DNA from 4 places in the Kitasatospora sp. NPDC032121 genome. Region 1 is predicted to be linked to each of the others. Evidence: riboswitches for the same ligand, from Rfam matches in the RefSeq annotation. Region 1 holds a riboswitch; each other region holds the start of a gene.

Evidence for each region. A riboswitch is a leader RNA that binds a small molecule or an ion and turns the genes downstream of it on or off. The one in region 1 is predicted to bind cyclic di-AMP.
Region 2: another riboswitch for cyclic di-AMP. It lies ahead of ACZ5OX_RS23795 (transglycosylase family protein); the one in region 1 lies ahead of ACZ5OX_RS05890 (M23 family metallopeptidase).
Region 3: another riboswitch for cyclic di-AMP. It lies ahead of ACZ5OX_RS16055 (LysM peptidoglycan-binding domain-containing protein); the one in region 1 lies ahead of ACZ5OX_RS05890 (M23 family metallopeptidase).
Region 4: another riboswitch for cyclic di-AMP. It lies ahead of ACZ5OX_RS03440 (NlpC/P60 family protein); the one in region 1 lies ahead of ACZ5OX_RS05890 (M23 family metallopeptidase).

Annotation. Positions count from the first base shown of each region.
Region 1 is NZ_JBVILX010000002.1:19,594-27,193, reverse strand. It holds gene ACZ5OX_RS05905 (TetR/AcrR family transcriptional regulator) at 201-767, opposite strand; gene ACZ5OX_RS05900 (alpha/beta fold hydrolase) at 894-1,775, opposite strand; gene ACZ5OX_RS05895 (YiaA/YiaB family inner membrane protein) at 1,851-2,141, opposite strand; cyclic di-AMP (ydaO/yuaA leader) riboswitch at 2,337-2,495, shown strand; gene ACZ5OX_RS05890 (M23 family metallopeptidase) at 2,508-3,356, shown strand; gene ACZ5OX_RS05885 (hypothetical protein) at 3,416-4,291, opposite strand; gene ACZ5OX_RS05880 (GNAT family N-acetyltransferase) at 4,334-4,921, shown strand; gene ACZ5OX_RS05875 (sensor domain-containing protein) at 5,035-5,775, shown strand; gene ACZ5OX_RS05870 (GNAT family N-acetyltransferase) at 5,990-6,442, shown strand; gene ACZ5OX_RS05865 (hypothetical protein) at 6,439-7,587, opposite strand.
Region 2 is NZ_JBVILX010000010.1:14,364-21,963, reverse strand. It holds gene ACZ5OX_RS23815 (sugar ABC transporter permease) at 1-778, shown strand, start outside; gene ACZ5OX_RS23810 (glycoside hydrolase family 13 protein) at 852-2,549, shown strand; gene ACZ5OX_RS23805 (LacI family DNA-binding transcriptional regulator) at 2,575-3,594, shown strand; gene ACZ5OX_RS23800 (hypothetical protein) at 3,691-3,891, opposite strand; gene ACZ5OX_RS23795 (transglycosylase family protein) at 4,122-5,432, opposite strand; cyclic di-AMP (ydaO/yuaA leader) riboswitch at 5,419-5,590, opposite strand; gene ACZ5OX_RS23790 (sirohydrochlorin chelatase) at 6,174-7,133, opposite strand.
Region 3 is NZ_JBVILX010000004.1:471,529-479,128, forward strand. It holds gene eno (phosphopyruvate hydratase) at 1-939, opposite strand, end outside; gene ACZ5OX_RS16055 (LysM peptidoglycan-binding domain-containing protein) at 1,281-2,201, opposite strand; cyclic di-AMP (ydaO/yuaA leader) riboswitch at 2,207-2,373, opposite strand; gene ACZ5OX_RS16060 (cytochrome P450 family protein) at 2,612-3,946, opposite strand; gene ACZ5OX_RS16065 (SDR family NAD(P)-dependent oxidoreductase) at 4,269-4,691, shown strand; gene ACZ5OX_RS16070 (nucleoside triphosphate pyrophosphohydrolase) at 4,696-5,724, opposite strand; gene ACZ5OX_RS16075 (protein kinase domain-containing protein) at 6,686-7,600, opposite strand, start outside.
Region 4 is NZ_JBVILX010000001.1:750,297-757,896, reverse strand. It holds gene ACZ5OX_RS03460 (rhomboid family intramembrane serine protease) at 1-110, opposite strand, end outside; gene ACZ5OX_RS03455 (hypothetical protein) at 312-575, shown strand; gene ACZ5OX_RS03450 (NYN domain-containing protein) at 825-2,138, shown strand; gene ACZ5OX_RS03445 (C40 family peptidase) at 2,340-3,377, shown strand; cyclic di-AMP (ydaO/yuaA leader) riboswitch at 3,715-3,868, shown strand; gene ACZ5OX_RS03440 (NlpC/P60 family protein) at 3,879-4,994, shown strand; gene ACZ5OX_RS03435 (C40 family peptidase) at 5,221-6,267, shown strand; gene ACZ5OX_RS03430 (hypothetical protein) at 6,447-7,478, shown strand; gene ACZ5OX_RS03425 (glycosyltransferase 87 family protein) at 7,491-7,600, opposite strand, start outside.

The DNA.
Region 1 (7,600 bases):
GCAATCGGCACTCGTTCGACCCCGATCCCACCGCTTGACGAGGGGCCGTACCTGCCCGACCGGCACCGGCGGGCAACGTCGGAATCGAGCCGGGTGGCCGGATCGCGTTCCACGATGTGTGGGGTCCGTGCTCACGGTGTTCGGAAGGGGCGCGGCCGGGTGCGGGAACACCGGTGCCGGTCCGCTCCGGTGCCGGTCCGCTACGCGGGCCAGGCGCGCAGGCCGGTGGTGAGGGTGGCCACGAGGCGGTCGTGGGTGGTGGTGAGGTCCTCGGCGAGCTGGAAGGCACCGGCGGTGGTGAGCGAGGCGAAGCCGTGGGCGAGGGAGCGGACGGTGCGGGCGGCGTGGATCGCCTCGGAGCCGTCGAGGCCGTACTCCCGCAGGACGGCGACGATCACGCCGACGAGCCGGGCGGCCGCGCGGGCCAGGTCGTCGTCCGGCTGCGGGGCCTGGGGGAGGGCGTTGTAGCGGTGCGGGTGCTCGGTGGCGTACGCGTGGTAGGCGCGCAGCACGGCGGCGACGGCGTCGTCCCCGCTGCGTCCGACGGCCGCCTCGGCCAGTCGGTCGGCCAGTTCCCCGGTGACCCGGACGGCGATCAGCCGCCGCAGTTCGGCGAGGCCGCCGCTGACGTGCTTGTACAGCGAGGGGGTGGCGACCCCGGCCCGGGCGGCGACGGAGGCCAGGGTGAGGGCCTCGGCGCCCTGCTCGTCGATGAGGGCGAGGGCGTGGTCGACGACCTGGTCGGGGGTCAGTCCTACGCGGGGCATGGGCTCGGGCTCTCCGTACGGGTCGAAGTCGGGTGACGTCGGGCGCTGTCGGGCGGGTGCCGGTGACGTCGGCGGGGCGGGCAGGGGCGGGCAGGGTCAGGGTCGGGCGGGGGCCGGCGGCGGCGCTCAGCCGAGTTCGGCGAGGAACGGCAGCAGGGCGTCCGCGGTGGCCGCCGGGTTGTCGGCCATCGGGTAGTGCCCGGACCCCTCGATCATCGCCTTCCGCGCGCCGAGCGCGGCGGCCTGCCGGTCGGCGACGAGTTCCGGCTTCGGGAAGTCGGGGTCCTTGTCGCCCATGACCACCAGCGCCGGGCACCGCACGGCGGCCGTCCAGCCGACCGGCGCCGAGTCGCCGTGGACGTACCCGCGGGTGGCGGTCTTCCGCCCCGGCGTGCGCAGCGCGGCGACCAGCCCGTCCACGTACGCGTCGAAGTCGGCGGGCTTGGCGCCGGGGAAGGCCATCCGGCGCAGGTAGAAGCCCCAGGAGGCCGGCCAGTGGACGAGGGCGGGGCCCATCAGGGCCATGACGCCGCGCATCAGGGCGCCCGGCGGCGGGCTCTCGACGAAGGCGTCGATCAGGACGATCCCGGCGACCCGCTCGGGCGCGTCCCCGGCGGCCTTCACGACCGTCGCCCCGGTGTACGAGTTGCCGGCGAGGACGGCGCGCTCGATGCCGAGGTGGTCGAGCAGGGCGAGGACGTCGTCGGCGATGGCGGCCGGGCTGTAGTCGTCCCAGCTGATCGAGGATTCGCCGAAGCCCCGCAGGTCCATGGTGACGACCCGGTGGCCGGCGGCGACCAGCAGCGGGCGCAGGTGCCGGTACGCGGCCCGGCTGTCGAGCATGCCCGGGAGCAGGACGACGGGAGTGCCGTCGCCCTGCCGGGTGTCGTCGAAGGCGATCCGGCCACCGGGAACGGTCAGGTACTGGGTGCTCGGAGTGATGGTGCCGTTCACGGGGTCCTCCTCGGGCCGCGGGTGCGGGGCATCGGCGGTACTGCCGATAGCCATAAAGCTAAGGCTAATAGCCTTAGCCGTCAAGCGGCCGGCGGGCCGGGGGAAGGGGGCGCGGTCGGACGGGTGCGGTCAGACCCCTTCCACCTTGAACGGGTCGTGCTCGCTGAGCAGCTTCTCCAGCCGGGCCTGGTCCACCCGGGTGACCATCTCGTTGGACTCCTGCCGGTCCCGGACCACTTTCGCCAGCGTGAACGCGGAGGTGACGGTGTAGAGGAGGCCGATCCCGAGGAAGGCCCGGGTCCACCCGCCGACCGGCAGGTAGGCGATCCCGGCGGCGAGGGCGATGCCCGACAGGGCGAAGGAGAGGACGGCCTGGATGTGGTACGCGGCCGTGGTGCGGGTCTGCATCGGTGCGCTCATGGCGTCAGGATGCGGCCGCCCGGCCGGGCCGCACATGAGTAGGGGTACTCAGATGGGGCCGTGCATGAGGGGTCGTTCGTTGACGTCCGTTCACCTGTGATCGGGCGGCCCGAAACGGATGGCTTGGAATCAGAGCTTCCTAGGATTAACGTTTGATAACGCAGCGCGGTTGTCAACGCCGTACCCAGACGGCACCGTGCGCCGTCGCCTAATCCCGCCGACCCGCCCCCGGGCAGGTCAGGGAGCCGGGGAACCACGTTCCTTGGGGTGAATCGGCGGGGCCCCGGCCCGGCCGTAGGAGACCTTCCTGCTCCGAACCCGTCAGCTAACCCGGTAGGCGCGAAGGAAGGAAAGGAGCGCGCCTCCGTGGCGTCGACGCACACCCCGGCACACCCGGCCGGCCCCGCAGCCGGTACCCAGCTCCTCGACCACCCCGGCCCGGACGGCCCCGAGGCCTTCGGCCCGGAGGCGTTCGCCGCGGAGGCCGACACCAACCGCCACCGGATGCCGCGTCAGACCCGCGGGGCCTCCCCGCTGCTCGGCGTCACCGCCGTCGCCGCCACGCTGGGCGCCACCGGCTTCGCCTCGGCGACCCCGGCCGCCGCCCCCGCCGTCGAGGTCCCGGACGAGACCCCGGTCGCCCTCTCCGCCGACCCCGGCCTCGCGCTCGCCGCCCGCATCCAGCACCAGGCCGACAGCCAGCGCACCGCCGCCGAGGAGACCGCCCGGCTGCAGGCCGCCCAGGAGGCGGAGGCCAAGGCCGCCGCCAAGGAGGCCGAGGCCAAGCGCGCCGCCGAGGAGGCCGAGCGGGCCAAGGCCGCCGCCCTCACCCTCCCGGTGAACGACTACCGGCTCTCCGCCCACTACGGCCAGAGCGCCCGCTACTGGGCCAACCTGCACACCGGCCTGGACTTCGCCGCCGACACCGGCACCCCCGTCCACGCGCTCGGCCAGGGCACCATCACCTCGGCCGGCTGGGCCGGCTCGTACGGCTACCGGATCGTCGAGACCCTGCCCGACGGCACCGAGATCTGGTACTGCCACCTCTCCTCGATCACCAAGGGCTCCGGCAACGTCGCCACCGGCCAGCAGATCGGCAAGGTCGGCGCGACCGGCAACGTCACCGGCCCCCACCTGCACATGGAGGTCCGCCCCGGCGGCGGCGCCCCGGTCGACCCGGAGCCCTGGCTCCAGCAGCGCGGCCTCAACCCCTGACGCACGCGCACCGACGCACCCGCGGGAGGCCCCTGGACCGGGGCCTCCCGCGCCGCGTCTCACTCCTCGACGGGCAGCTGCGCCAGGTACGCGTCGATCTCCTCCGGGCCCGGCTCCGGCGCCAGCTCCGGGAACTCCGTCACCAGCAGCCGCGGCAGCCCCGGCACCGTCCAGGCGCCGAACAGGTCGAGCGCCGCGTCCACCGCCGCCTCCTCGAACCTCCCGAAGTCCCCGGCCAACTCGTCCGGCATCGGCCGGCCCAGCGCGGTCAGCCGCGCCAGGTTGCGGTAGCTGCGCCGCATCAGGCCCTGCTCCAGCAGCCGACGCGCGCCGTCCGTGGCCATGCCCACCGAGAGCACCCGGCCCGGGCCCCAGCCCCGCTCGTCCGGCTCGTCCAGCCAGCCGGCCGACGCCAGCGCCTCGAACGCCGCCAGCCGCTCCTCCTCGGCGAACTCCCCGAAGCCGGCCAGCCACTCCCGCACCGCCTCCGGATCCGTGACGTCCGCCCCGTGCGCGTGCAGCAGCAGCGCGTACAACCGGGGCCAGGTCACCAGGTCGGCGCGGCGCAGCAGCCCGGCCGCGACCTCCCCCTGCCACTCGGCCTCCTCGTGCAGCCGCTCCTGTCGCTTGGCGTTCAGCCGGCGGGCCGCCCGCTGGTGGTCGATCAGCAGCCGGACGGCGTCGCCGTAGGCGAGCGGGTCCTCCTCGGGCGCGGGTTGGACGTACAGGTGGAGCCGCTCGTGGAGCAGGTGCTCCACCGCGTCGGAGGTCAGTTCGGGCCAGCCGTCGTGCATCCTGCCCTCGCCCAGCTCCAGCAGCGCCAGCACCGCGCGCAGCGGCTCCTCGGCCACCGGCGCGCGGCCCTGCTCGGCCGCCCAGGCGAGCAGGTCGGCGGCCTTGGTGCGCGGGGCGAGCCGCAGGTCTTCGTCGTTCATAGTCCGAACGGTAGCCGCCGGGCGGGGATAGGGTCGGCAGCCATGGTCCCCGTACGACTCACCGGCCCGCGACTGGCCGTCCGCGAGTACCACCACACCGAGGGCGACGTGGACGCGCTGCACGCGCTGTTCGGCGACCCGGAGGTCACCCGGTACCTGCCCTTCGGGCCGAGCGACCGGGAGGACTGCGCCGACCAGGTCGAGCTCTACCTGGAGGAGGCGATGGCCGAGGAACGGGACACCTACCGGCTCGCCGTCACCAGGCTCGCCGACGCCGGGGAGCCGGACGACGCGACGCCGATCGGGCAGGCCTCGCTCACCCTCGAAGGGCACCGCGCCGCCTGGCTCGGGTGCGTGCTGGCCCGCGGGTGCTGGGGCCTCGGCTACGCGGGCGAGACCGTCGGCCTGCTCTGCGACCTCGCCTTCGGCCCGCTGGGCCTGCACCGGCTGGCCGCCCGGGTCGCCGTGGCCAACACGGCCTCCGTCAAGGTGCTCACCGGGCTGGGCTTCCGACTGGAGGGGCGGCTGCGGCACGACGTGTTCGAGGACGGCGTCTGGTCCGACTCCTACCTCTACTCGCTGCTCGCCGACGAGTGGCGCGGCCCGGCCGTCCGGGCGGAGGGGGGTTAACCCCACCCCGCATCCGCCAGGCCTCCGGATCCCAGCCGGCCGGCGCGTCCACCAGACTGGACCCCGTCAGCGGGACGAACGACCGACAGTACGAGGGGCCGGGGGCCGGGAGCATGAGCAGCAGCCGCAGCATGGAGGACACGGGTTGGGACGTCCCGGGCGGTTACGGTGACGACCCGCGCCCCGTCCGGGCCCGCCGGACCGAGCGGCGGCCGGCCCTGTGGCGGGCGCCGTTCTCGGCCTACTACTACCGCGAGGTCGGCTTCGCGCTCAGCGGCCTGCCGTTGGCGATCGCCGGGTTCGCCTCCTCGATCACCCTGCTGTGCCTCGGCCTCGGCACCTTCGCCACCGTCATCGGCCTGCCCGTCCTGGGCGCGCTGACCGGCCTCGCCCGCGGCTTCGGCCGGCTGGAACGGGCCCGGGTGCGCGGCATGCTGGCCCTGGACGTCCCCGGCCCGGAGCCGGTGCGCCAGGTCCGCCCGGGCGGCTGGGGCGCCGTCACCGCGCGGCTGGCGGACGGGGCCGGCTGGAAGGCCGTGCTGTACCAGGTGGTGATGTTCCCCTGGGCGGTGTTCAGCTTCTCGGTGACGCTGGTGTTCCTGGTGCTCGGCTGGGCCCTGACGCTCTACCCGCTGTACCACTGGGTCTTCCCGACCTACACCCCCTGGAACGGGTACCGGCTGTTCGACTTCACCGACGACGAGGGCATCCGGCACGTGTACGAGGTCCAGGCGCCGTGGCAGATCGCCGGGCTCGCGGTCATCGGGCTGGTGCTGGTCTACCTCACCACCCAGCTGGTCCGTGGCCTGACCAACGTCAACCGGGCCGCCGCCCAGGGCCTGCTCGGCCGCTGACCACCCAGGCCCCGCCCAGGCCCCGCCCGGCTCCCCGCCCACACCCGCCAGGCCCCGCCCGCACCCTGGACGCTTCCGGATGCGGCCGGGGCCGCCGCGTGTCCGGACGTCCGGGTGGCCGCCGCCGGCATTCCCGCCGTCCCACCGCGCCGGGCGGCCCGACGACCAGGTTATGTAATAGTCATTAGTGCGGAGCACCCCTATACTCGCCCGCATGACCGAGACGACGATCCGGCGGGCCGACGAGACCGACGCCGACCGGCTCACCGACCTGATCCAGGCTTCCTCCGCCTACCACGGCGAGTACGCGCCGATGGTCGACGGCTACCGGGTGACACCCGAGTACATCGCCGGCCACGAGGTGTTCCTCGCCACCGACCCGGCCACCGACCGGCTGCTCGGCTTCTACGGGCTGATCCGCGAACCAGCCGAACTTGACCTGATGTTCGTCGCCGACGAGGCCCAGGGGCGCGGCACCGGCCGCGAACTGATCACCCACATGCTGGAACAGGCCCGCGGGGCCGGGGTCACCAGCGTGCGCGTGGTCTCCCACCCGCGCGCCGAGCGCTTCTACCTGCGGGTGGGCGCCGAACGCGTCGGCACCTTCCCCGCGCGCGGGAGGATCACCTGGGACCGGCCCGAACTGCGCTTCACCGTCGGCTCCTAGGAGGCGGCCTCGGCGGACGGCCCGCCCGGCCGGTCCGGCACCGCCGGTACGGCCTGCGCGGCCGGCGGCGCCGACCGCTGCTCCGGCAGGACGGCCGCCGCCGGGAGCCGGGAGAGGATCTTCTCCGCCAGCCAGCTGCGGTCCGACCCGTAAGGAATGCCCCGCGGGTCGACCAGCTGCCGCGCCACCGCGTCCCGCAGCCGCTGCGCCCCGGCGGCGGGCAGCCGGGACAGCAGCCCCCGGGCGGCCAGCAGCGCGTGGTACTGCTCGAAGTCGGAGCGCGGGCGCTCGATCGCGTCCAGCACGCTCGGCAGGTCCGCCAGCGCCGGATCGCCCTGCATCAGCGCGAGCGCCTGGATCCGCCGGCCCTCGGAGCCGTCCGCGAAGAGGGCCCGCACCTGCTCGGCGGTCAGCGCCGAGCGCCGCGCGGTCGAGCGGACCTCCGCCACCACGCCCTCCGGCCCGGCCGGCGTGCCGGAGGAGGGCGGCAGCTGCCCGGCCAGCGCGGCCGGGCGCTCCGTGGTGCCGCCCAGCAGCCCGAGCTGCTGCATCGCGCGGACCCGCAGGTCGTCCGCGCCCACCTTGTCGCCGTGCCGGTCGCGGTCCTGCCCGGCGAGGAAGAGGTCCAGCGCCTGGTCGGTCTCGGTCAGCGCCTGGGGAAGCGCCAGCCGGGTCACCAGCCAGCCGGCCAGGAAGCCGAAGACCAGGAAGTACAGCACCAGCGCCGCCGCGAACGGCACCGCCGCCTCGCCCCCGCCGAGCACGGGCGCCAGCGCCGTACCGAGGTCGTGCAGCCGCTCGCCGAGCGAGCCGAGCTGGGTCAGCCCGACGCCCAGCAGAACCTTGGTCAGCCAGTCCGAGACCTGCTCCAGATTGGTGTTCGGCGCGTACGAGCCCGGCGGTTCCTCGGAGCCGGCGCCGCCGCGCACCCGGGGCACCCCGAACAGGAAGCCCAGCCCGCCGCCCAGCACCACCGAGGCCCCGACCACCACCAGCCCGCCGCCGAGCGCCTGCCAGAGGTGCTCCCGGCCGAGCGCGAACAGCAGCAGCCCGACCAGCCCCGTCCCGGCCAGTGCCCCGGCGGCGCCCCACCGCGCCGTCCGCAGCACGGTCGCCCCGCCGCCCAGCCGTCGCGCCTTCGCCATCCCCTACCCCCTG
Region 2 (7,600 bases), on a different contig from region 1:
GGCCGGCCTGATCGCGCTGTTCCCGGTCGCGTGGATCCTGTTCGTCTCGCTCGGCCCGGACAAGACCGACTACCTCCACCCCGGCCAGATCTTCGACAAGCTGACGCTGTCGAACTACCAGCACGTGCTGTCCGACACCGACTTCTTCACCTGGTTCGGCAACGCCCTGCTGGTCTCCGGCATCACCACCGTGTTCGGCGTGATGCTCGCCGCCACCACCGGCTACGCCGTGTCCCGGATGAAGTTCCCCGGGCACAAGCCGCTGATGTGGTCGCTGCTGGTCACCCAGATGTTCCCGATCGCGGTGCTGATCGTGCCGATGTACACGATGCTCTCCGAACTCGGCCTGCTGGACAGCTACACCGGCCTGATCCTGGTCTACTCGACCACCACCGTGCCGTACTGCGCCTGGCTGCTGAAGGGCTACTTCGACACCATCCCGGTCGAGATCGACGAGGCCGGCCGGGTCGACGGGCTCAGCCCGTTCGGCACCTTCTGGCGCCTGGTGCTGCCGCTCGCCCGCCCGGGCCTGGCGGTGGCGGCCTTCTACTCCTTCCTCACCTACTGGGCCGAGGTGCCGTTCGCCTCCACGTTCATGCTCAGCTCCGACAAGTACACGTTGGCCGTGGGCCTCCAGACCTTCGTCAGCGAGCACGACGCCCAGTGGAACCTGATGGCCGCGACCGCCGTGCTGATCGCGATCCCCTCCGCGGCCTTCTTCTACCTGGTGCAGCGCCACCTGGTCACCGGACTGACCGCCGGTGCCTCCAAGTCGTAGCGCGCCGCCGCGTCGTCACGCGCCTCCACATCCCAGCGCCTTCCGCTCCTCTAGTCCCCAAGGGATACCGTCCATGACCCAGAACCTGGCCGACACCTCCCGGCCTGCCGCCGACACCGCTCACGAGGCGAACGTCAGCGCGTCCAGAGGCTGGTGGCGGGACGCGGTCATCTACCAGGTGTACCCGCGCAGCTTCGCCGACTCCAACGGCGACGGCATGGGCGACCTGCCCGGCATCCGCAGCCGCCTGCCCTACCTGCGCAACCTCGGGGTGGACGCGGTCTGGCTCTCGCCGTTCTACGCCTCGCCGCAGGCGGACGCCGGCTACGACGTCGCCGACTACCGCGCGGTGGACCCGATGTTCGGCACCCTGCTGGACGCCGACGCCCTTATCCGGGACGCCCACGACCTGGGCCTGCGGATCATCGTCGACCTCGTCCCCAACCACTCCTCGGACCAGCACGAGTGGTTCCAGCGCGCGCTGCGCGAGGGCCCCGGATCCCCGCTGCGCGAGCGCTACCACTTCCGCCCCGGCAAGGGCGAGCAGGGCGAACTGCCGCCCAACGACTGGGAGTCCATCTTCGGCGGCCCGGCCTGGACCCGCACCGAGAACCCGGACGGCACCCCCGGCGACTGGTACCTGCACCTGTTCGCCCCGGAACAGCCCGACTTCAACTGGGAGAACCCGGCCGTCGCCGACGAGTTCCGCTCGATCCTGCGGTTCTGGCTCGACATGGGCGTGGACGGCTTCCGCATCGACGTCGCCCACGGCCTGGTCAAGGCCCCCGGCCTGCCCGACCTCGGCGGCTCCGACCAGCTCAAGCTGCTCGGCAACGACGTCATGCCGTTCTTCGACCAGGACGGCGTGCACGAGATCTACCGCAGCTGGCGCAGGATCCTCGACGAGTACCCGGGCCAGCGGATCGGCGTCGCCGAGGCCTGGACCCCGACCGTCCAGCGCACCGCCAACTACGTCCGCCCGGACGAGCTGCACCAGGCCTTCAACTTCCAGTACCTGGGCACCGACTGGGACGCCGCCGCGCTGCGCGAGGTGATCGACCTCTCGCTCGACTCGATGCGCCCGGTCGACGCCCCCACCACCTGGGTGCTGTCCAACCACGACGTCACCCGGCACGCCACCCGGTTCGCCAACGAGCCCGGCCTGGGCACCCAGATCCGCACCCCCGGCGACCGCGAACTCGGCCTGCGCCGCGCCCGCGCCGCCACCCTGCTGATGCTCGCGCTGCCCGGCTCGGCGTACGTCTACCAGGGCGAGGAGCTCGGCCTGCCGGACGTCACCGACCTGCCCGACGAGGTCCGCCAGGACCCGTCGTTCTTCCGCCAGGCCGGCCAGGACGGCTACCGCGACGGCTGCCGCGTCCCGATCCCGTGGTCCGGCACCGAGGCCCCGTACGGCTTCGGCCCGGTGGCCGGCGGACCGTCCTGGCTGCCGCAGCCGGCCGAGTGGGCCGGGCTGAGCGTCGAGGCGCAGACCGGCGACCCGACCTCCACCCTGGAGCTCTACCGCAGTGCGCTGGCCGTCCGCCGGGCCCAGCCCGACCTCGGCGCCGGCACCGGGGTCGAGTGGCTGGAGAGCCCCGAGGGCACCCTGGCGTTCCGCCGCGGCGCCTTCGTCTGCACCGTGAACACCACCGGCGAGCCGGTGCGGATCGCGGCCCCGGGCGCGCTGCTGCTCGCCTCGGCCGACCTCGTGGTGGACGGCGGCGAGACGGTGCTCGCACCGGACAGCACCGGCTGGTGGGCGGTCTGACGTGGTTGGAATAGGCTCTGGGACCGTGACTACGGCGCGACTCTCAGACATCGCGGCGCAGGCGGGGGTCAGCGAAGCCACCGTCTCCCGCGTGCTCAACGGCAAGGCGAACGTTTCCGCCGCCACCCGGCAGACCGTTCTGGCGGCGCTGGACGTGCTCGGGTACGAGCGGCCGACCCGCCTGCGCCAGCGCAGCGCCGGGCTGATCGGTCTGATCACGCCGGAGCTGAGCAACCCGATCTTCCCGGCGCTGGCCCAGGTGATCGAGCAGGTGCTCAGCCGGCACGGCTACACCCCGGTGCTGTGCACCCAGACGCCGGGCGGGTCCACCGAGGACGAACTCGTGGACATGCTGGTGGACCGGGGAGTGGCGGGCATCGTCTTCGTCTCCGGGCTGCACGCCGACAGCACCGCCGACCACGACCGCTACGCCCGGCTGGCCGGGCGCGGGGTGCCGTTCGTGCTGATCAACGGCTACAGCGAGAAGATCGACGCGCCGTTCATCTCGCCGGACGACCGGGCCGCGATGTGGATGGCCGTCCAGCACCTGGCCGAACTCGGGCACGAGCGGATCGGGTTGGCCGTCGGGCAGCGCCGGTACGTGCCGGTGCTGCGCAAGATCGAGGGCTTCACGGCGGCGATGCGCGAGGTACTCGGGCACAGCGGGGAGGCGGCCGAGAACCTCGTCCACCACACGCTGTTCAGCGTGGAGGGCGGGCACGCGGCGGCCGGTGCGCTGCTCGACAAGGGCTGCACGGCGATCGTCTGCGGGAGCGACATGATGGCGCTCGGGGCGATCCGGGCGGTGCGCCAGCGCGGGCTGTCGGTGCCGCAGGACGTGTCGGTGGTCGGGTTCGACGACTCGCCGCTGATCGCCTTCACCGAGCCGCCGCTGACCACGATCCGCCAGCCGGTCGAGGCGATGGCCACGGCGGCGGTCGACGCGCTGCTGGAGGAGGTCGGCGGAAACGCCGTCCAGCGGGGCGAGTTCATGTTCCAGCCGGAGCTGGTGATGCGCGGGTCCACCGGGGCCTGCGCGCGCTGAGCCCCGGCGGCCGCGGCCGACGCGCGGGCCCCGGAGGGCGGTTGCCCTCCGGGGCCCTTCGGCGTGCGCGCGGCCGGTCGTGGCGGCCGGGGGTGGTCAGCCCTCCTGGGTGGTCGGCCGGTCGGCGGTCAGGCGGTGCCCGTCGGCCGCGTCGCCGGTCCGGGTCTCGGTGCGGCGGCCGCGGGCCAGGTAGTCGCGCAGGACCAGTTCGACGGCGTCCTGGGGGTTCTTGGTGCCGGAGAGCATCATCACGTCGATCGCGAGGTTCGCGTCGAGGGTGACGGTGACCTGGGCCATGTGGACTCCTCCTCGGGTGTCCTCGGGTGCAGAGCAGCAGCATGCCCGTCGGAGCGGGGATCCACCACGGGGATATGGCCGGAGGTACGCCGGAACCCCCGGGGAGAGCGACCAGACTCTCCCCGGGGGCGGTGGGTGGTCAGCGTTCGGGCGACAGCTGACAGATGATGAAATCTGTTACCTGTCACCTGTCACCTGAGGCCCGTCGGCTGTCCGACTGCGCGCCGTTCTCAGACCCGGCCGGCGAAGTCCGGGGCCCAGTTGGCGATGCTCTGCTCGCGGACGCCCGAGCTCGGGTTGGCGGCCTCGACATACTTGCCGTTGCCGACGTAGATCGCGACGTGGTAGACGCCGGAGTCCTTGCCGTTGTTGGACCAGAACAGCAGGTCGCCCGGCTTGAGGCTGTCCAGCGAGACGTGGGTGCTGGCGGCGGCCTGGTCGGCGGCGACGCGCGGGACGGAGATGCCCGCGGCGCGCAGCGCGGCCTGGGTGAGGCCGGAGCAGTCCCAGCCGCCGTTGCCGGTGCCGCCGTAGACGTACGCCTGACCGACCTTCGACTCGGCGAAGGCGACCGCGGCGGCCATGCTGCCGGTGGCGGCCGGAGCCTGGGTCTGGGTCTGGGCCTGCGGCGCGGGCTTGGCGGCGGGCTTGGCGGCCGGGGCCGGGGTCTGCGCGGTCGGCTGGGCGTTCACGGCACCGCCGTTCGCGGACTGGCCGGACTTCTGGGAGCGGTCGGACCCGGTGGAGTCCGAGCCGGTCGCACCGCTGAAGGACAGCTGCTGGCCCGGGTAGATGGTGTCCGGGCCCTCGGTCAGGGTGCCGCGGTTGAGCTCGTACAGCCGCTGCCAGCCGCCCTGCACGTTGTGCTGGTCGGCGATCGAGGACAGCCAGTCGCCCTCGACCACGGTGTAGTCGCCGCCCTGGGCCTGCTGCTGACGCTTCTGGACCCAGTCGCCGCGGCTGCCGGAGGCGGTGGAGCCGGCGGTGGCCTGCGCGCCGTCCTGGGCGGGCGCGGCGGGCTTCGTGGCGGGGGCCTGGGGCGTCGCGGCCGGAGTGGCCGGCTTGGCGCTCTGGACGGGCGCGGCGGGCTTGGAGGCGGTCGAGCCCGTGGCCGAGCCCGCCGAGGTGTCGACGGCGGCCGGGGTGCCGCCCTTGGTCAGGCCGGCCTTGACGGAGCAGACGGGCCAGGCGCCCGGGCCCTGCGAGGCGAGGACCTTCTCGGCGATCGCGATCTGCTGGTCCTTGGTGGCCAGGTCGGCGCGCGCCGCGTAGGCGGTGCCGCCGAAGGCGGACCAGGTGCTGGAGGTGAACTGGAGGCCGCCGTAGAAGCCGTTGCCGGTGTTGATGCTCCAGTTGCCGCCGCTCTCGCACTGGGCGACCTTGTCCCAGGTGGCGACGGAGGCGGCCGAGGCGGTGCCCGAGGTGAGGCAGGGGACGGTGAGGCCGACGCCCGCGACGCCGAGGGCGGCGATCACGCGGCGGGTGCGGCTGGGCAGGCTGGTGCCGTTGGTGGGCAGCATGAAGACGGAGTCCTCTCCCACGCCTGCGAGGTGAGCTGTCGGATTCGGGCTGGAGTTGCCCGGCCGCGCTGGTGGGCGCGGCTTCACCCCTAGCCCTGGACCGTTCCGCAGACCGGTCCGGGGCGACTTACCTGTGGGTCCCCCGCTCCTGCCGTGGTGCGTTTTCGCGCTGCCAGGACATCCGACGGCAGGACTCGGCGTTGCGGATGAACCGGGTTCGTGTGGTCACGAACGGGGAGCACGTTAATCAGACTCTAGTTCAAACTGCAAACCACTGTGATGCGCATCACGGTTTAGTGGGAACTGCCAAAATTGCCGCCACCCATGATCGTGAATGATCGTTTTCTGGCAATGTCGTTGCTGAAGTCGACAACTGGCTCCACCTCAGGGCTGATGTGACGGTGCGCCGAGTCGCGGAGTCGGCGCACCCTGGCGGTGGGGGAGTAGTCGCGATTCGAACACCTGGGCCCGCGCTCCCTATTTCCTTTCAAATGCCGCCAGAACGGACATTCCGCGCTATTTTTCGCGTCATCGTCGTCATTGCCGTCCGCATCCGGGCGGGAGGGTGACGCGGGAGGGGCGATCCGGGAGGGACGACGCGCGGGCAGTGGGGAGGGGCGATGCGCGGGCAGTGGGGAGGGACGACGCGCGGGCAGTGGGGAGGGACGACGCACGGGCAGTGGGGAGGGGGTAGAGCGAAGGGCCCGGAACGCAAGCCGTTCCGGGCCCTTCGGAGCGCGCTGAGCGGCGCGCGGAGTCGAACTACTGCCCGGCGGGCGCCTCGGCGGCCGCGTGAGCGCCGCGAGCACCCTCCACGACCCCCTCGGCCTCGGCGGCGGCAGCCGCCTCCGCCTCGGCCCGCGCCAGGTCCTCCGGGGACGGCGTGGGCAGCGCGGCCAGGTACGTGGAGGCGATCAGCTGGCCGACCGACGGGTACGAGCCCAGCGGCGCGGCCGACGGGCAGCCGGTCTCCTCGGCGGCGGTGGCGAGCAGCTCGGAGTCCGCCTCCGGGCCGATCACCAGCGGGGCCAGCGCCGGGCGCTGCGAGCCGGTTTCCTTGAGGTGGTTGACGGCCGCGGCCACCGAGCCGGGCACGTCGAGCGCGGCGGCGACCACCGGCACGGCCAGTCGCGCGGCCAGCAGCACGCCGGTGATGCCGGCCGCGGCGGCAGCGTCCTCGCCGCCGACGGTGGTCAGCACCACGCCGTCCGCGGCGGTCGCGATGGCGAACAGCCGGGCGCGGTCGGCCCGGGCCAGCCCGGCCTCGGACAGCCGGACGTGCACGGCCTCGGCCAGCAGCGGGTGCGGGCCCAGCGGGTCGGTGACGGGCGCGCCGTACTCGGCGGCGAGCGCGTGAAGCTCGGTCAGGAAGGTGTGCGGGCCGGGCACCAGCGGCACCAGGACGGGCATCGGCAGCCCGGCCTCGGCGGCCAGGGTCAGCAGCTCGGCCACGGTGCGGTCCTCGCCGTCCGCGCCCTCGGTGCCGTCACCCGGGAGGTAGCCGACCGCGGTCTGGACGCCGTTCTGCTCGGTGCGGACGATCGAGAGCAGCTCCTCGACGACCGAGCGGGACTCGGGCCCGGCGGTCGCGGGCACGGCGAGCACCAGGGCCGGGGCGCCGGCCGGGATCTCGGGGCGCTCGGGACGACGGTGGCGCCCCCGCGCACGGGAGCCTGGAGTGCGGACGGGCAGTGGCGCGCCCGGGATGGCTGCGGTGCTCATGCCGGAGATCGTAGGACATCTGCCCGTCAGGCTTGCAGTCGGCTGCCGTGCGGGATTCACGCGAGCGCGGTGCGGACCCGGCGCGTCCTCGGCGCCGGTCCGGGCGCTTTGCCTACAATCCGGACATTCTTCACCCAACCCCCGTACGGTCGCCGGTGGTTGCCTCGACGTGATCCGAGGGGCGGGCGTTGCACCCGGGGCGCGTGAGATGTCTCACAGCATGGGGGTGGTTTGACTGAGGGTCACGGGCGTGCGACTCCCGGCATTCGAAGATCAACATTCGGCGGGGAAGCGCTCACGGCCGGTTATCGCTAACTCGGCGATTCCATCGGCTATGTCCGTTTACGTACCGTCAGGAGAAGGGTCCGTGAAGAGTTCGCGCCTGCGAATAAAAGGCCTCGTGCACCTGCAATGTCTCGTGCTGATGCACGTGCACTGCAGCTATCATCGCGTCAAGTGAGGCGTTG
Region 3 (7,600 bases), on a different contig from region 1:
GAACAGGTCGTCGCCGACCAGCTGGACCTTGTCGCCCAGCTTCTCGGTCATGGCCTTCCAGCCGTCCCAGTCCGACTCGTCCAGCGGGTCCTCGATGGAGACCAGCGGGTAGGCGGCGACCAGCTCGGCGTAGTACTCGATGAGCTCGGCGGCGGTGAGCTCCTTGCCCTCGAAGTGGTAGGCGCCGTCCTCGTAGAACTCGGAGGAGGCGACGTCCAGGGCCAGCGCGACGTCACGGCCGGGCACGTAGCCGGCCTTCTGGATGGCCTCGACGATGAGGTCCAGGGCCTCGCGGTTGGAGTCCAGGTTCGGGGCGAAGCCGCCCTCGTCGCCCAGACCGGTGGACAGGCCGCGCTCCTTCAGCACGCCCTTGAGCGTGTGGTAGACCTCGACGCCCCAGCGGACGGCCTCGGAGAAGGACTCCGCGCCGATCGGGGCGATCATGAACTCCTGGATGTCGACGTTGGAGTCGGCGTGCGACCCACCATTGAGGATGTTCATCATCGGGACCGGCAGGACGTGCGCGTTCGGGCCGCCCAGGTAGCGGAACAGCGGCAGGTCGCTGGCCTCGGAGGCGGCGTGCGCGACGGCCAGCGAGACGCCCAGGATGGCGTTGGCGCCGAGCGAGGACTTGTCCGGGGTGGCGTCCAGGTCCAGCATGGCCTGGTCGATCAGGCGCTGCTCGGTGGCGTCGTAGCCGACCAGCTCCGGGCCGATCTGCTCGATGACGGCCAGGACGGCCTTCTCGACGCCCTTGCCGAAGTAGCGGTTCTTGTCGCCGTCGCGCAGCTCCAGCGCCTCGAAGGCACCGGTGGAGGCACCCGACGGGACAGCGGCACGACCCGTGCTGCCGTCGTCGAGGCCGACCTCGACCTCGACCGTGGGGTTGCCGCGGGAGTCGAGGATCTCACGGGCTACGACGACATCGATGGACGGCACGAGGCATCTCCTTGCGGAAGCAGGGTCCGGTCTGACGGTGGGTGCTGTCAGCAGGACGATTGCGGAGTCGTTACGACCAGAGCCTAACCGCCCGGGCTCCCGGGGCCACGTCCACCTCGGTCCCGTCTCAGCGTGTGGCCCCACTACCCACCGGTAGTTCACCTGCTTGTCCCAGCTTGTCCCACCGGAGCGGGCGAATGCGGACGAAGGGGACCGGTAGGAACCGGTCCCCTTCGGACGGCGGGCGGAGCGGCACCGGCGTCGGGCCACGACGGGGGTGACGGCCGGGGTGACGACGGCGTCGGGTCACGACGGCGTCGGGTGACGGCCGGTGCGACGGCTCAGCCGAGGTGCAGCACCTGGCCGGGCATGATCAGGTTCGGGTCGCCGCCGACGGTGGCGTGGTTCTGCTCGTACAGCGCGTGCCAGCCGCCGGACACGCCCTGGGCGGCGGCGATGGTCGACAGGGTGTCCCCCGCGCGGACGGTGTAGTCGTGGCCGGCGGCCTGCGGGGCCTGCTGGGCGGCGAGCGGAGCGTACTGCGGCTGGGCGGCGGCCTGGCCGGCGTACTGCTGGTAGACGCTCTGGTGGCTGGTCCAGTACCAGGCGCCGTTGTTCTGGTACCAGAACACCTTGGCGTCGGCGTCCCAGCCGGCCTTGCCGGAGAAGCCCGGGGTCTGCGGCTGCGCCTGCTGCTGCGGGACGGCCTGCTGGACCGGCTGCGCGGCGGGCTTCTGGGCAGCGGGCTTCTGGACCGGCTTCTGGGCGGCGGGCTGCTGCGCGGCCGGCTTCTCGGCCGGCTTGGCGGCGGGCTTCGGGGCCTGCTGCTTGGGGGCGGACTGCGGCTTGGCGTCCGAGGAGGTGTCGACCACGGCCGCGGCGCCGCCCTTGGTCAGACCCGCCTTCTGGGAGCAGACCGGCCAGGCGCCCGGCCCCTGCGAGGCCAGCACCTTCTCGGCGACCGAGATCTGCTGGGCCTTGCTGGCCTGGTTGGCCTGCGACGCGTAGGCGGTGCCGCCGTACGCCTTCCAGGTGCTGGAGGTGAACTGGAGGCCGCCGTAGAAGCCGTTGCCGGTGTTGATGCTCCAGTTGCCGCCGCTCTCGCACTGGGCGACGGCGTCCCAGGTGGAGGCCGGGGCCGCGGAGGCGCCGGTGGCGGTGAGGAGCGGCATCGCGAGTCCGACGCCGGCCACACCGGCGACGGCGATGGCCTTCTCGGCCTGGGTGCGACGACGGTGACGGCCAGTTCCAACGAACAGCATGAAGAGGTCCCTCTCCGCACGCCTGCGAGGTGAGCTGTCGGGTTCGGACCGGGAGGTGGCCCGGCCGCCGTACGCGGAAACGATTCCGCTCGGGCGGCTTCACCCCAAGCCGTGGGAGACGGCAACAAACCTGGTTCCCCCGCCCCTGCCCAGGGTCTGGTCGGTTTCCCGGGCGCGGCGGGCAGGATTCGGCGTTCCGCGCACGAGGTCCGCAGCTGCGAACTCCAGGGAGAGTAGACAGATCATCAGGACAATCACAAGCTCATATCGTCGATATCACACGACAATTACGGCCCGTGTCCGATCGCCTACCAACGGCGGTGTTATGTCCGGATTGATGGGTGTTCACACCTCCGCCGGCGGGCGATCTGCGACGCCCCGTCAGCGTGATCTCAGCAGGTCGGAGGGGTTCAAGAGACCTGCGAAGGGGTGTGCGGAGGGGTGTGCGGAGAGCGGCCCTCCGGGCTGAATTCCACCGGTAGTTCGCGCAGCCCACGCATGATCAGGCCACCGCGCCAGCGCAGGGCGTCCGGGCTTTCCGCGAGCCGCAGATCGGGCAGCCGGGAAAGCAGCGAGGCCAGCGCCGCACGCCCCTCCAACCGGGCGAGCGGAGCGCCGATGCAGTAGTGGATGCCGTGCCCGAAGCCCAGGTGGGGATTGTCCGTACGGGCCAGGTCCAGGGTGTTCTCGGCGGCGAACCGGGCCGGGTCGCGGTCCGCCGCGGCCAGCACCACCAGCACCGGGTCGCCGACCGGGATGTCCACCCCGCCGATGGTCAGCGGACGGGTCGCGAACCGCCAGGTCGCCAGCTCCACCGGCCCGTCGTAGCGCAGGAGTTCCTCGATCCCGGTCTCCAGCAGCGCGCTCTCCCCGCGCGCCACCGACTCCTGCAGCAGCCGGCGCTGCTCCGGGTTACGCAGCAGCGCGTACGTGCCGTTGCCGATCAGGTTCACGGTCGTCTCGAAACCCGCGAACAGGAGGATGAAGGCCATCGCCGCGGCCTCGTTCTCCGTCAGGTGCTCACCGTGGTCACTGGCCCGGATCAGACCGGAGATCAGGTCGTCCCCGAGGTCCGCGCGCTTGCGGTGGATCAGCTCCAGCAGGTACGCCCGCATCCGCTTCACCGCCCGCCCCACGCCGCCGCGTTGGCCGCCGCCCTGCCCCGGCTTCGTGTGTCGCAGCATCATCCCGGCCCAGTCGCGGAAGTCGTCCTGGTCCTCGGCCGGCACCCCCAGCATGTCGCAGATCGCGTAGATGGGGAGCGGGAAGGCGAACTCGTGGATCAGGTCCGCCGAGCCGCGCTGCGCGAAGCCGTCGATCAGCCGGTCGGTGAGCTGCTGCACCCGCGGCTCGAACTCGGCCACCCGGCGCGGCGTGAACGCCTTCGACACCAGGCGGCGCAGCCGGGTGTGGTCCGGCGGGTCGATGTTCAGCAGGTGGGTCATCAGGTCCGCCTGCCGCTCCCCCGGGATGCCCACCCGGCCGGTGCGGTGCGCCTGCTCGCTGTGGTGCGCCGGGTTCTTCGACAGCCGGCTGTCCGCGAGCGCCTGCCGGGCGTCGGCGTACCTGGTCACCAGCCAGGCCTCCACCCCGCTCGGCAGGGTGGTGCGGTGCACCGGGGAGTGCTCGCGCAGCCAGGCGTAGGCGGGGTACGGGTCGGAGGCGAACTCCCAGGTGAACAGCTGCGGGGCGGGGGCATCGGAGGACGCGGCGGCGGGCCGGGCGGGGTCGGGCTGAGCTGGCATGGACCGACCGTATCCGGTGCGACCGGCGCACCCGCCCTCCGGCGGGCCGCGCCCGTCGGGCGGCGCTCCGCGGCGGGGTCATGACCGGGTCACGGCCGGCTCCACGGCCGGCTCATGGACAGGCCGTGGCCGGGCCGTTGACCCTCCGTGGACGGGTCGTGGACGGTCCGTGGACAGCTCTTGGCCGACTCTTGGCCGCGGGGCGGGCGTGAGCCTGGTCACCTGAGGGGTAATCCCTGTTGCGGAGGGTCAGGACGTGCCTACGATCCTCCGCAGTACGCGTGGGCGCCGGTGCGGTGTCGCCCACAGGGAGGAGCAGGCCATGCGGGTCAGCGGGTCAGTCGTCGTCATCGCGGTCCTCGACGGCGGGTCGGGCGCGGGCCTCGCCCGCCGGTTCTCCGCGGCCGGCGCCGCCGGAATGCTGATCGCCGACCAGTACGTCGGCGTCGCCGAGGACCTCGCCACCGAACTCGACCGGCCGGGCTGCCCCGTCGTCGGCGTCTGCGGCGACATCCGCCGCCCCAGCGACGTCGCCGCCCTCGTCGACACCGCCGAGAAGCACCTCGGGCCGATCGACCTGTTCGCCGTCGCCGGCCCGGGCGGCGAGCGGATCATCTCGCTGGCCGACCTGCCCGACCACCTCGACCTGGAGCGGCTCGCCGAACTCGTCCTCCTCGTCGGCGAGGCCATCGGCGAACTCGTCCCGCCGCAGCGGCGCCCGGAGCACACCGCCACGGCGGCCTGAGCACCTACTCCCCGTCCGGCTCGAGACCCTCGGCCGCGCGCACCCCGTCCCGGTAACCGCGCGCGGCCGACCGCAGCGCCGCGTCCACGTCCACCCCTGCGTCGTGGGCCCGCTGCACCACCGCGAGCAGCAGCCGGCCCACCGAGTCGGCGGTCAGCTCGGCGGGCAGCTCGTACGGCTCGTCCGGCATTCCGGTGAACCCGGACCGGCGCACCCGGGACACCAGCTTCGCCGCGTACGCCAGCGCGGGCAGCCCGGCCGGCACGCCGTCCAGCACCGACTCGCGGTCCGCCTTCTCGGCCGCCTTCAGCTGCTCCCAGTTCGCCTCCGCCTCGGTGGCACCCTCGACCTCGACGTTCCCGAACACGTGCGGGTGCCGGTACATCAGCTTCTCGACGATGTCCCCGGCCACGTCGTCGACGGTGAACGGGTCGGTCGGGTGCTCCTCGGCGATCCGGGAGTGGAAGAACACCTGGAACAGGACGTCGCCCAGCTCCTCGCGCAGCGTCTGCCGCTCCCCGTCCTCGATCGCCTCGACCAGCTCGTACGCCTCCTCGACCAGGTACTTCACCAGGGTCTCGTGCGTCTGCTCGGCGTCCCAGGGGCAACCGCCCGGGGAGCGCAGCCGGTCCATCACCGTCACCAGGTCCAGCAGCCGCGACCCCGGCAGGTCGTACGAGCCGGGCAGCACCTCGATCTCGGGCACCTCGCCGGCCTGCTCCACCGCGAGCCGCGCCAACGCGTCGGTCAGCCCCGGGTCCCCGTCCGGGCTGCCCAGCCACACCGTCGGCCCGCCCCCGGCCGGCTGCCCGGTCAGCAGCCGCGCCAACGCGGGCGCCGACCCGGCCGGCACGACCTCCACGCCCACCCCGGCCTGCCGCACCGCCGCCACCTGCGGATGCCCCTCGTCCCCCACCAACACCCGCCCCGCCGACCGCAACGCCTCCCACGCCGGCCACGCCAGCAGCCCGGGAGCCACCCGGTGGGTGGTGGTCAGCAGGATCAACTTCGCGCCCGGAACATTCGTCGTCACACCCCGAACCTACCTCCGCCCCCAGCCACGCCCCCACCAGCGCAGAACGCCGAACCCGCCGACTTCCCGGTCCCCCGCTCTCGCCCGGCCAGTCCCGCCGCGACACGAGAAGTCGGCCCGGCCGACTTCCCACTCCGGATCCGCTCGGCCCCGGGCCACGCCTCCCGTCCACGCAGAAGTCGAACCCGCCGACTTCCCACGCCGAACACCCACTCCGGGCACCCGCACCAAGCCCCGGCAGGCACGGAAAGTCGGCCTCACCGACCTCCCGCGCACCCGCGCACCCGCACCACAGCGACACGAAGAGTCGACCCGGCCGACTTCCTGATCCGGCACCCACTCCGGCCCAGGCCAACGCCTCGGCCAAGCCCGCGCCCGCACAGGAAGCCGAGCCCGCCGACTTCCCGCTCCCAGGCGCCGCCCTGCTCCCCCGCAAGCCACCAGCACGAAAAGTCGGCCCGGCCGACTTCCTGATCCGAGATGGCGACGCCCTCCGTCGGGGCGGTGGAGAGCGGCTGTGGCACGGCGTTCGGCGAACGGGCGGGCAGGGGGCGGCGTCCCGGGATACCTGGAGGCCCAGGGGGCTGGAGCTGTTGACGGTGATCAGAAGAGGCGCGGGGCCAACGTCCCGAGGCCGGCACGGTGCGCCCGTGCCGAAGGCTCCGAACCGGCACGGCAGCAGCCTTCGTGGCACACACACGTCGTGCCAGCCGGAAGGGTCGCGGGGGCCAACGTCCCGGAGGGCAACGTGGAAAGGCCACACCACGACCCCTGTGCGTCGAGGCCGGCACGGTGTTCCCGTGCCGAAGGCCTCTGAATCGGCACGCACACGTCGTGCCAGCCGGAAGGGGCGCGGGGGCCGACATGCCGAGGGCGGAACGGAGGGTCACACCACCATGCCGGGGCGCCCGTGCCGGAGGTTCCGGGGCGGCGGGGCGGCGATGCCGGGGGGCGGGGTGGGTCAGCGGGGTGCCGGGGGCCAGGAGGTGGAGGTGGGGGTGAGGGTGGAGAGGGACTGGCGGAGGCGGCGGACGGTGGGGTGGTGGGGGCCGTCGCGGCGTTCGCGGTCGAGGAGGAGGGGGAGCAGCCACTGCCAGGCGTTCTGGGGGTCTCCGGCGGCGGCGAGGTGGAGGCCGATGCGTTCGCGGAGGTCGTAGCTTCGCTCGGGGTCGGTGTCGAGGCCGGATTCGAGGCGGGCGGTGTGGGCGGTGAGGAGGGCCTGGTACTCGGCGAGGGCTTCGGGTCCGTGGCCGAGCCGGTCGAGGCAGATCGCGGCGCGGTAGCGGTGGTCGAGGCCCTGGGGGCCGTGCGGGCCGCCGTCGGCGGTGGCGGCGAGGCGGCGGTATTCGGGGAGGGCCTGCTGGGGGTGACCCTCGTGCAGGAGGGTGCGGGCGTAGATGGTGCGGATGGTGCGCACCAGGGGCGCGGCGTCGCCGAGTTCGGCCTCGGCCCGGGGCAGCAGGCGGGCGGCGAGGCCGAGCACCTCGGTGTGGCGGCCGGCGTCGACCAGGTCGGAGAGCCGGGCGCATTCGGCGCCGAGGTCCGGGCCCGCGGGGGCGGGGGGCGGTGTCGGAGGGGCGGGCGGCAGGAGGAAGGGCCGCGGCTCGGAGCGGACGGTCGGCGCCGGGGTGGCCGCCGCGGCCGGCGGCTGTGGCTGGTGCGGGTACCGGAAGGGGCGGGCCGGGTCCGGCAGCGGGGTGTGGCGGGGCTGCGGGGTGCCGTCGGCCGGGGGCAGCAGCGGGAGCAGCCGCGTGTAGACGGTCCAGGCGTCGGCGGGGCGGTCGGCGGGCTGCTTGGCGAGCAGGTCGAGCACCAGTTGTTCCAGCGGCTGTGGCACCTCGGGGCGCAACTGCCGTAGCGGGACGGGTGGTTCGTC
Region 4 (7,600 bases), on a different contig from region 1:
AGCAGGAAGACCAGGGTGTTGAGGGCGATCAGGGCGTAGCTGACCACCGGGACGGGCACCGCCGGGCGGCCGCCCCGGGCGGCGGTGTGGTCGGGGACCGCGAGCGCCATGCGGCCAAGCATCCCTCCGGGCGCCGCAGGTGACACGGTGGTTTACGGCAGGTGGACTAGCCGGGGAGTTCAGGCGACCGGTGGCCGCGGTGGTTGCCCCAGGCAATAGGCTTGGGGCGGGCATTCCCGCCTCCCGCCGCCGATGCCGGGGCTCCGGGGGGAGCGCCTAGCCCACCCAGGGACCACCCGAGAGGACCCCCGATGACCGTCCCCGCCCTGACCGCCGAGACGCGCTGGCGCTGCACCCTGTGCGGCAACCTCACCCGCTTTGACGTGACCCGCACCGCGCGGGTGACCGAGTTCCTGCACTTCGACCTGGCCGGCGAGTCCAAGGTCGAGGAGACCGAGGTGCTCAGCGAGACGATCGAGTCGGTGCGCTGCCGCTGGTGCAACGCGGTGGACCAGGTCGAGCTGGTGGCCCGCCCCGGTGCCGAGGGGGAGCAGGCCCCCGCCGAGCAGGGCTGATCCCCGCCGCCGCGGCGGGCGGGTGCGCGGAGCACCCGCCCGCGCCGCACGGGACAATACAGAACAAGACGCACGGAGCGTGACGACAGGGGCGGCCGCGGCCGACCCCGCTGGACCAGGATCGGAGCCGAGGACGTGGTGGACGCAGCGAAGGAGCCCGGCGAAGCCCAGGGGCTTCAGCCCGCTGCGGCCGAGGCCCAGGCCGAGGCGGCCGGGACGGCGGACGACTCCTCCGAGCCCGCGGAGCGCGTGGCCGAGAAGCTCGACCGGCCGCTGCCCGAGGGGGTGCGCCGGCGCGTGGTCGGGCTGGCCTCGGACGCGCTCGGCGGGCTGCCGCCGGCCGAGCTCCCGCAGAGCCTGCGCCAGTACGTCAAGTTCACCCCGGTGCGGCGGGCCAAGTACGCGGCCACGGCGCTGGCGGCGGCGCTGGAGGCGGAGCCGGCCTTCCGGGTGCGGATAGCCGAGCGGCTGCGCCTCGGGCAGCCGGACCTGGTGAGGGCGCTGGAGTGCGGCACCGTCCCGAGCGCCGCCGATCCGATGGACGTCGCGGCCGCCGCCTACCTGGTGCGTTCGGCGGGCTGGAGCCGGCTGGTGGCCGAGGCCGGCGAGGAGGCCGAGCGGGCCGGTGCCGAGGACGCGGCCGCGGAGGCGGCCCGGCTGGTGGAGAAGCTGCAGGCCGAGCTGGCCGAGGTGCGGGCCGCCGCCCGGGCGGACCTGGACCGGCAGCGGGCCGAGTCCGACGGTGTCCGCAAGGAGGCCGAGTCGCTGCGCAAGAAGGTGCGGTCGCTGGAGAGCGACACCCGCCGGGCGCAGGCCGAGACCCGCCGGGTGAGCGGTGAGCTGGAGGCCCTGAAGGCGCAGGCCGCGGCCGAGCGCGGCGCTGCCGAGACCGAGGCGCGCAGGCTCCGGCACCGGCTCTCCGAACTGGAGACCGCGGCCGAGCAGGGCCGTCGGTCGGCCCGTGAGGGGCGCAGCGTCGAGGACATGCGGCTGCGGCTGCTGCTGGACACCGTGCTGCAGTCGGCCCAGGGTCTGCAGCGGGAGCTGGCGCTGCCGGTCTCCCAGATCCGCCCGGCGGACCTGGTGGAGGCGGTGGTGCCGGGGGCGGCCTCGCCGCACGACGTGGCCCGGCGCGGGCTGGCCGAGGACGATCCGGCGCTGCTGGACCAGCTGCTGGCGATCCCCCAGGTGCACCTGGTGGTGGACGGCTACAACGTGACCAAGACCGGCTATCCGGCACTGCCGCTGGAGCAGCAGCGGATCCGGCTGCTGGGCGGGCTGGCGATGCTGGCCCAGCGCACCCAGGCGGAGGTCACCTGCGTGTTCGACGGGCAGGACCTGGACGTCCCGGTGATCATGGCGCCACCGCGCGGGGTCCGGGTGCGGTTCAGCCGGACCGGGGAAACGGCCGACGAGCTGATCCGCCGTCTGGTGCGGGCCGAGCCGCAGGGTCGTCCGGTGGTGGTGGTGTCCACCGACCGGGAGGTCGCGGAGGGCGTGCGGAAGGCGGGCGCGCGCCCCGTGGCGTCGGTGCTGCTGTTGAACCGGCTGGCCCGGCCCTGACGTCGGCCGATTCCGTGTGATTCCTGGTCAGGGGCGGTTCCGGGGCCTTGTGAGGGGGCTGTGGAGTCAGTGTGGGGTGGCCGAGTTCATGCCATCGGGGGAGTGGCAAAACGGATAGATCTTCACTAGGGTCTGGCGTCAAACCTATTTTCGGGAATCTCATCCCATCAGGTGAGTCCGCTGGAAGAAGGAGCCGGTCCCTTGGCCTCCCACCGCCGTCCCAAGCAGCCGAGCCGCGCGCGGATCTCCGTGCTCACCGCTGCCGCTGCGACCGCGGTCGCCCTCTCCGCCCAGGTGGCCGCGCACGCTGCGCCGCAGCCGAACAAGGCGGACGTCAAGGCGCAGATCGACCAGCTCCAGGAGGAGCAGGAGCAGGCGGCGGAGAAGTACAACGGCGCCAAGGAGCGGGCCGACCAGCTGCGCAAGCAGGCCGACCAGCTGCAGGACCAGGTGGCCCGCAGCCAGGAGCAGATGACCCAGCTCCAGGGCGGCCTGGCCGAGGTGGCGGGGGATCAGTACCGCTCCGGCGGCATCGACCCGTCCGTCCAGCTGATGCTCTCCTCCGACCCGTCCGGTTACCTGGAGAAGGCCTCGACAGTCCAGCAGGCGAGCACCAGCCAGGCCGAGGCGCTCAAGGGGCTGCTGGAGCAGCAGCGCCGGCTGGACCAGGAGAAGGCCGAGGCGGCCGCCGTGCTCGCCTCGCTGGACACCACCACCAAGGACCTCAACCAGGCCAAGGCGGACGTCAACACCAAGCTGAAGGCCGCCCAGGACCTGCTGAACTCGCTCAGCGCCGCCGACCGCGCCGCGCTGAAGGCCCAGCAGGCGCAGGACGACCGCGCCTCGCGCGGCAGCGAGCGGGTCGACCTCGGCAGCCTGCCGCCGGCCAGCGGCTACGCGGCCGTGGCGATGGCCAAGGCGATGAGCAAGCAGGGCTCGCCGTACGTGTGGGGCGCCACCGGCTCGACCACCTTCGACTGCTCGGGCCTGATGGTCTGGTCGTACGGGCAGGCGGGCGTCTCGCTGCCGCGCACCTCGCAGGAGCAGGGCCACTACGGCACCCGGGTGCCCTCGCTGGACCAGGCCCAGCCCGGCGACCTGGTGATCTACGGCTCCGACATGCACCACGTCGGGATGTACATCGGCAACGGCATGGTGGTCCACGCGCCGCACACCGGTGACGTGGTGAAGGTGATGAAGGCCGACGCGATGCCGATCAACACCATCCGCCGGGTCTGACGGCCCGACACGCCCGCGGGGCTCCTCGAGGGCCTGTGAAAAGCGCCACCCTCCCCGTGGGGGTGGCGTTCGGCTTTCCCGCCCTTTTGTGACCACATGCTGAGAACCGATCAGCCTTGTGTGTACCAGTGGTCACCATCGGTCATTTTCACAAAAGAACTTGGGTAATCTTCTGTCTTTTTTCTGACAAGGATTTGAACCGATCACGGTTCAGTTACTAGGGTCATGCTCCGAACCACCGCACTGTCGATCGCCCAGCCAGGGTGGCGGCGGTGGTTACCGCCGAGTTCGCGAGGCAGCGGGGCAGGTCGAAGCGACTGCCCGACAGGGGAGCCCGGTGTTCGGGGCGCTGCGGAGCGGAGCCGGGGAACCACGTTCCTCCGGGGTGAATCGGCGCCAGGTCGGCCGGTGGAACGGCCGTGAGGCGTCGTAGGGCATGCTTCCGGCCCGAACCCGTCAGCTCACCCGGTAGGCGGACGTAGGAAGAAGGAGTCCGCCTTCGTGGCGTCCCATCGTCGTCCCAAGCCCGCCGGTCGCGCCCGCGTCTCGATCCTGACGGGTGTCGCCGCGGCGGCCGTCGTCCTCTCCGCGCAGGGTGCCCACGCGGACCCGCAGCCGACCAAGGAGCAGGTCAAGGGGCAGGTCGACCAGCTCAACGAGCAGGCCGAGGTCGCGACCGAGAACTACAACGCCGCCCAGGCCAAGCAGCAGGAACTGGAGAAGCAGGTCTCCGGCCTGCAGGACCAGGTGGCCCGTCAGCAGGCCCAGGTCACCGAGCTCCAGGGCGGCCTCGCCGAGATCGCCGGCGAGCAGTACCGCAACGGGGGCATATCCCCGACCGTCCAGCTGATGTTCTCCTCCAGCCCGGACAACTTCCTCAGCCAGGCCGGCACGCTGAACCAGGCCGGCAGCACCCAGAAGGGTCAGCTGAAGGAGCTCCAGGAGCAGCAGCGCAAGCTCGACCAGGACCGCAACGAGGCCCAGGGCAAGCTCGCCGAGCTGGAGTCGACCACCCAGCAGCTGAAGGCCTCCAAGGACGAGGTCCAGGGCAAGCTGAAGGCGGCCCAGGACCTGCTCAACACCCTGACCGAGCAGGACCGCCAGGCGCTGCGCCAGGCCGAGGAGAAGGCCGCGGCCGACGCCAAGGCCAAGGCCGACGCCGCCCAGGCGCAGCAGCAGCAGGCCGACCGCGCCTCGCGCGACAACAGCCGCGGCAACCTGGCGACCGGCTCGACCGCCGCTCCGGTGAAGGTGGCCGCGGGCAGCTCGCGCGGTGCCGCCGCCCTCTCGTACGCCGCGTCCAAGGTCGGCAGCCCGTACGTCTGGGGCGCCACCGGCCCGGGCTCCTTCGACTGCTCCGGCCTGATGGTCTGGGCGTTCAACCAGGCCGGGGTGTCGCTGCCGCGCACCTCGCAGGCGCAGGCCGGGGCCGGCACCCGGATCGGCTCGGACATCTCCCAGGCCCAGCCCGGCGACCTGCTGATCTTCTACAGCGACGCCCACCACGTCGGCATCTACGCCGGCAACGGCCAGGTGCTGCACGCTCCCAAGCCGGGTGCGTCGGTGCGATACGAGGCGGTCGGCAACATGCCGCTGTCCTCCATCGTGCGGGTCTGATCCCCGCTCGGACGCCTCCGGGCCCGGCCTTCCCCAGGGAAGGCCGGGCCTGCGGCTTTTCCGGCGGGTCGAGCTGATGTCCGATTAGGGGTCGAATATTCGGGTTGGGAAGGGTTTGGACTCGCTTGCCCGGACTCGCTAACGTCTGCCACCGGACTCCCGCTCGACGGCCGCCCGTCCCGGTGCGGCGGCGGGGCCGCGCCGCAGGATTGGAGCCGCTGCCGCCATGCCCGTGCACCGCCGTTCCCAACTGCTCACCCGGGCGCTGGTGCTGACCGCGGCCGCCGCCACCGCGCTGGGCGTGGCCGCCGGAGGCCGTGCCCAGGCCGCGCCGGACAGCCCGGACCCGGGCGATCGTCAGGACGTCAGGACACAGGTCGAGCAGCTGTACGACGAGGCCGAGCAGGCCTCCGAGAAGGCGAACGCGGCGCAGGAGGCCCAGCGGCGGCTCCAGGGCGAGACCACGATCCTCCAGGGCGAGATCGCCATTGCCCAGGACCAGCTCAACGAACTGCGCGGCGACCTGGCCACGGTGGCCGGGGCCGAGTACCGCGGCGGCGGGATGGCCCAGACCGCCCAGCTGTTCCTCTCGTCCGACCCGGAGGGCTACCTGGTCCGCGCCCGCACCCTGGGCCAGGCCGCCGCGCGCCAGCAGGAGACCCTGCACGAGCTGGTCACCCGGCAGCGCCGGCTCGACCAGCGCCGCACCGAGGCGGCCGGCAAGCTCGCCGAGCTGGACCAGACCCGCCGCACGCTCGCCGACACCAAGCAGCAGATCCAGCAGCGGCTCGCCGGGGCGCAGAAGCTGCTGAACGGCCTGGGTGCCGCCGAGCGGGCCCGGATGACGGCCCAGGACGCCCGGGACGCCGAGCAGCGCGCCACCCGGGGCACCGACCGGCTGGACCTCGGCACCGCCCCGCCCGCCTCCGAGCGCGGGGCGGCCGCGCTGGCCGCCGCGGTGCGGATGATCGGCTCCCCGTACGTCTACGGGGCCACCGGACCGCACGCCTTCGACTGCTCGGGTCTGATGTACTACAGCTGGCGGCAGGCCGGAGTGACCCTGCCGCGCACCTCGCAGGCCCAGGCGTACGCCGGGCAGCGGATCAGCCTGTCCGAAGCGCGACCGGGAGACCTGGTGATCTTCTACCGGGACATGCACCACGTCGGCATGTACGCCGGCGGCGGCGTGATCGTGCACGCCCCCCGCCCGGGCGCCAAGGTCCGCTACGAGAGCGTCACCGCCATGCCGGTCTCCGGGGTGGTCCGGCTCTGAACGCCCCGACGCCCGGCTCCGCCGACCCCGAAGACCCCGCCGGGATACCCCGCCCCCGCCGCGCGCTGTCCCGGCGGGGCGCGCTACTGCTCGCGGCCGGCGGGCTGGCCCAGCTGTCGCTGCCCCCGGCCGCCCCGGCGGCGCCGCCCGCGGCGCGCTCGGCGGACCGGCACGGCGAGGTGGCCGCCGCACTGGCGGAGCGGGCCGGGTCGGCACCGCCGTGGGCCGGGCTGCCGGTGGCCGAGGCGGCGTACCGCAACGTGGTGCTCGCCGCCTCCGGCGGGCCGGAACGGCTGACCGCGGCCGCCGACCTGACGGTGCGGATCGCCGGGTACGACGAGTACCCGGTGGTGTACCCGCGCCGGATCGAGCTGGTCCCGGCCGGGGGCGGCTGGCGGGTGGAGCGCGAGGAGGGCGCGGGCGGACCGCCCGCGCCCTGGGACTTCGGGCCGCTGCGGTCGGCGCCGGGCGCGCACTGCCTGGTGCTCGGACCGGTCGACGGCCCCGACCCGGCCGAGCTGGTCGCGGTGGCGGACCGGGCGGTGCCCGCCGTCACCGAGGTCTGGGGCGACGCCTGGCCGCAGCGGCTGCTGCTGGAGCGGCCCGCCACCGAGGAGCGGTTCGCCCGGCTGCTGGAGGGCGACCCGGACGGCTGGACGGGCATGGCGGCGGTCACCGTGGCCGCCCCCGGCGCGCCCTGGCACACCCCGGCGGACCGGGTGCTGGTCAACCCGGAGGCGTACGGGCGGCTCAGCGACTTCGGCCGTCAGGTGGTGATCACCCACGAGGCCACCCACGTCGCCACCAGGGCCGACACCCGGGCCTGGACCCCGCTGTGGCTCTCCGAGGGCGTCGCCGACTGGACGGCCTACCGCGACACGGGCCGCGGCCCGCAGCAGATCGCCCCCGAGCTGGCCAGGGACGTCGCCGCCGGGAAGCAGCCCGCCGCGCTGCCCGCCGACCGGGACTTCGCCGCCGGGGCCGACGGCATCGCCCAGGCCTACGAGCAGTCCTGGCTGGCCTGCGAGCTGATCGCCCGCACCCACGGGCCGCAGCGGCTCGTCGCCTTCTACCGGGCCGTCGGCGCGGCCGACGGGCAGGGCGAGGACCGGGAGCGCCGGACGGACCGGCTGATGCGCCGCGAGCTGGGCGTCGGGCTGGCGGAGTTCACCAGGCTCTGGCTGGAGCAGGTGGCGGCGCTGAAGGGCTGACCGGCGCCCGGCTCAGCGGTGCTGCCGGGCCGGGGCGCCCGGGTGGTCGATGCCGTCCAGCAGGTCCTGCTCGTAGGCGATGCCAGGGCGGACCGGGTAGCCGGCGGCCGGCAGCGCGGCGG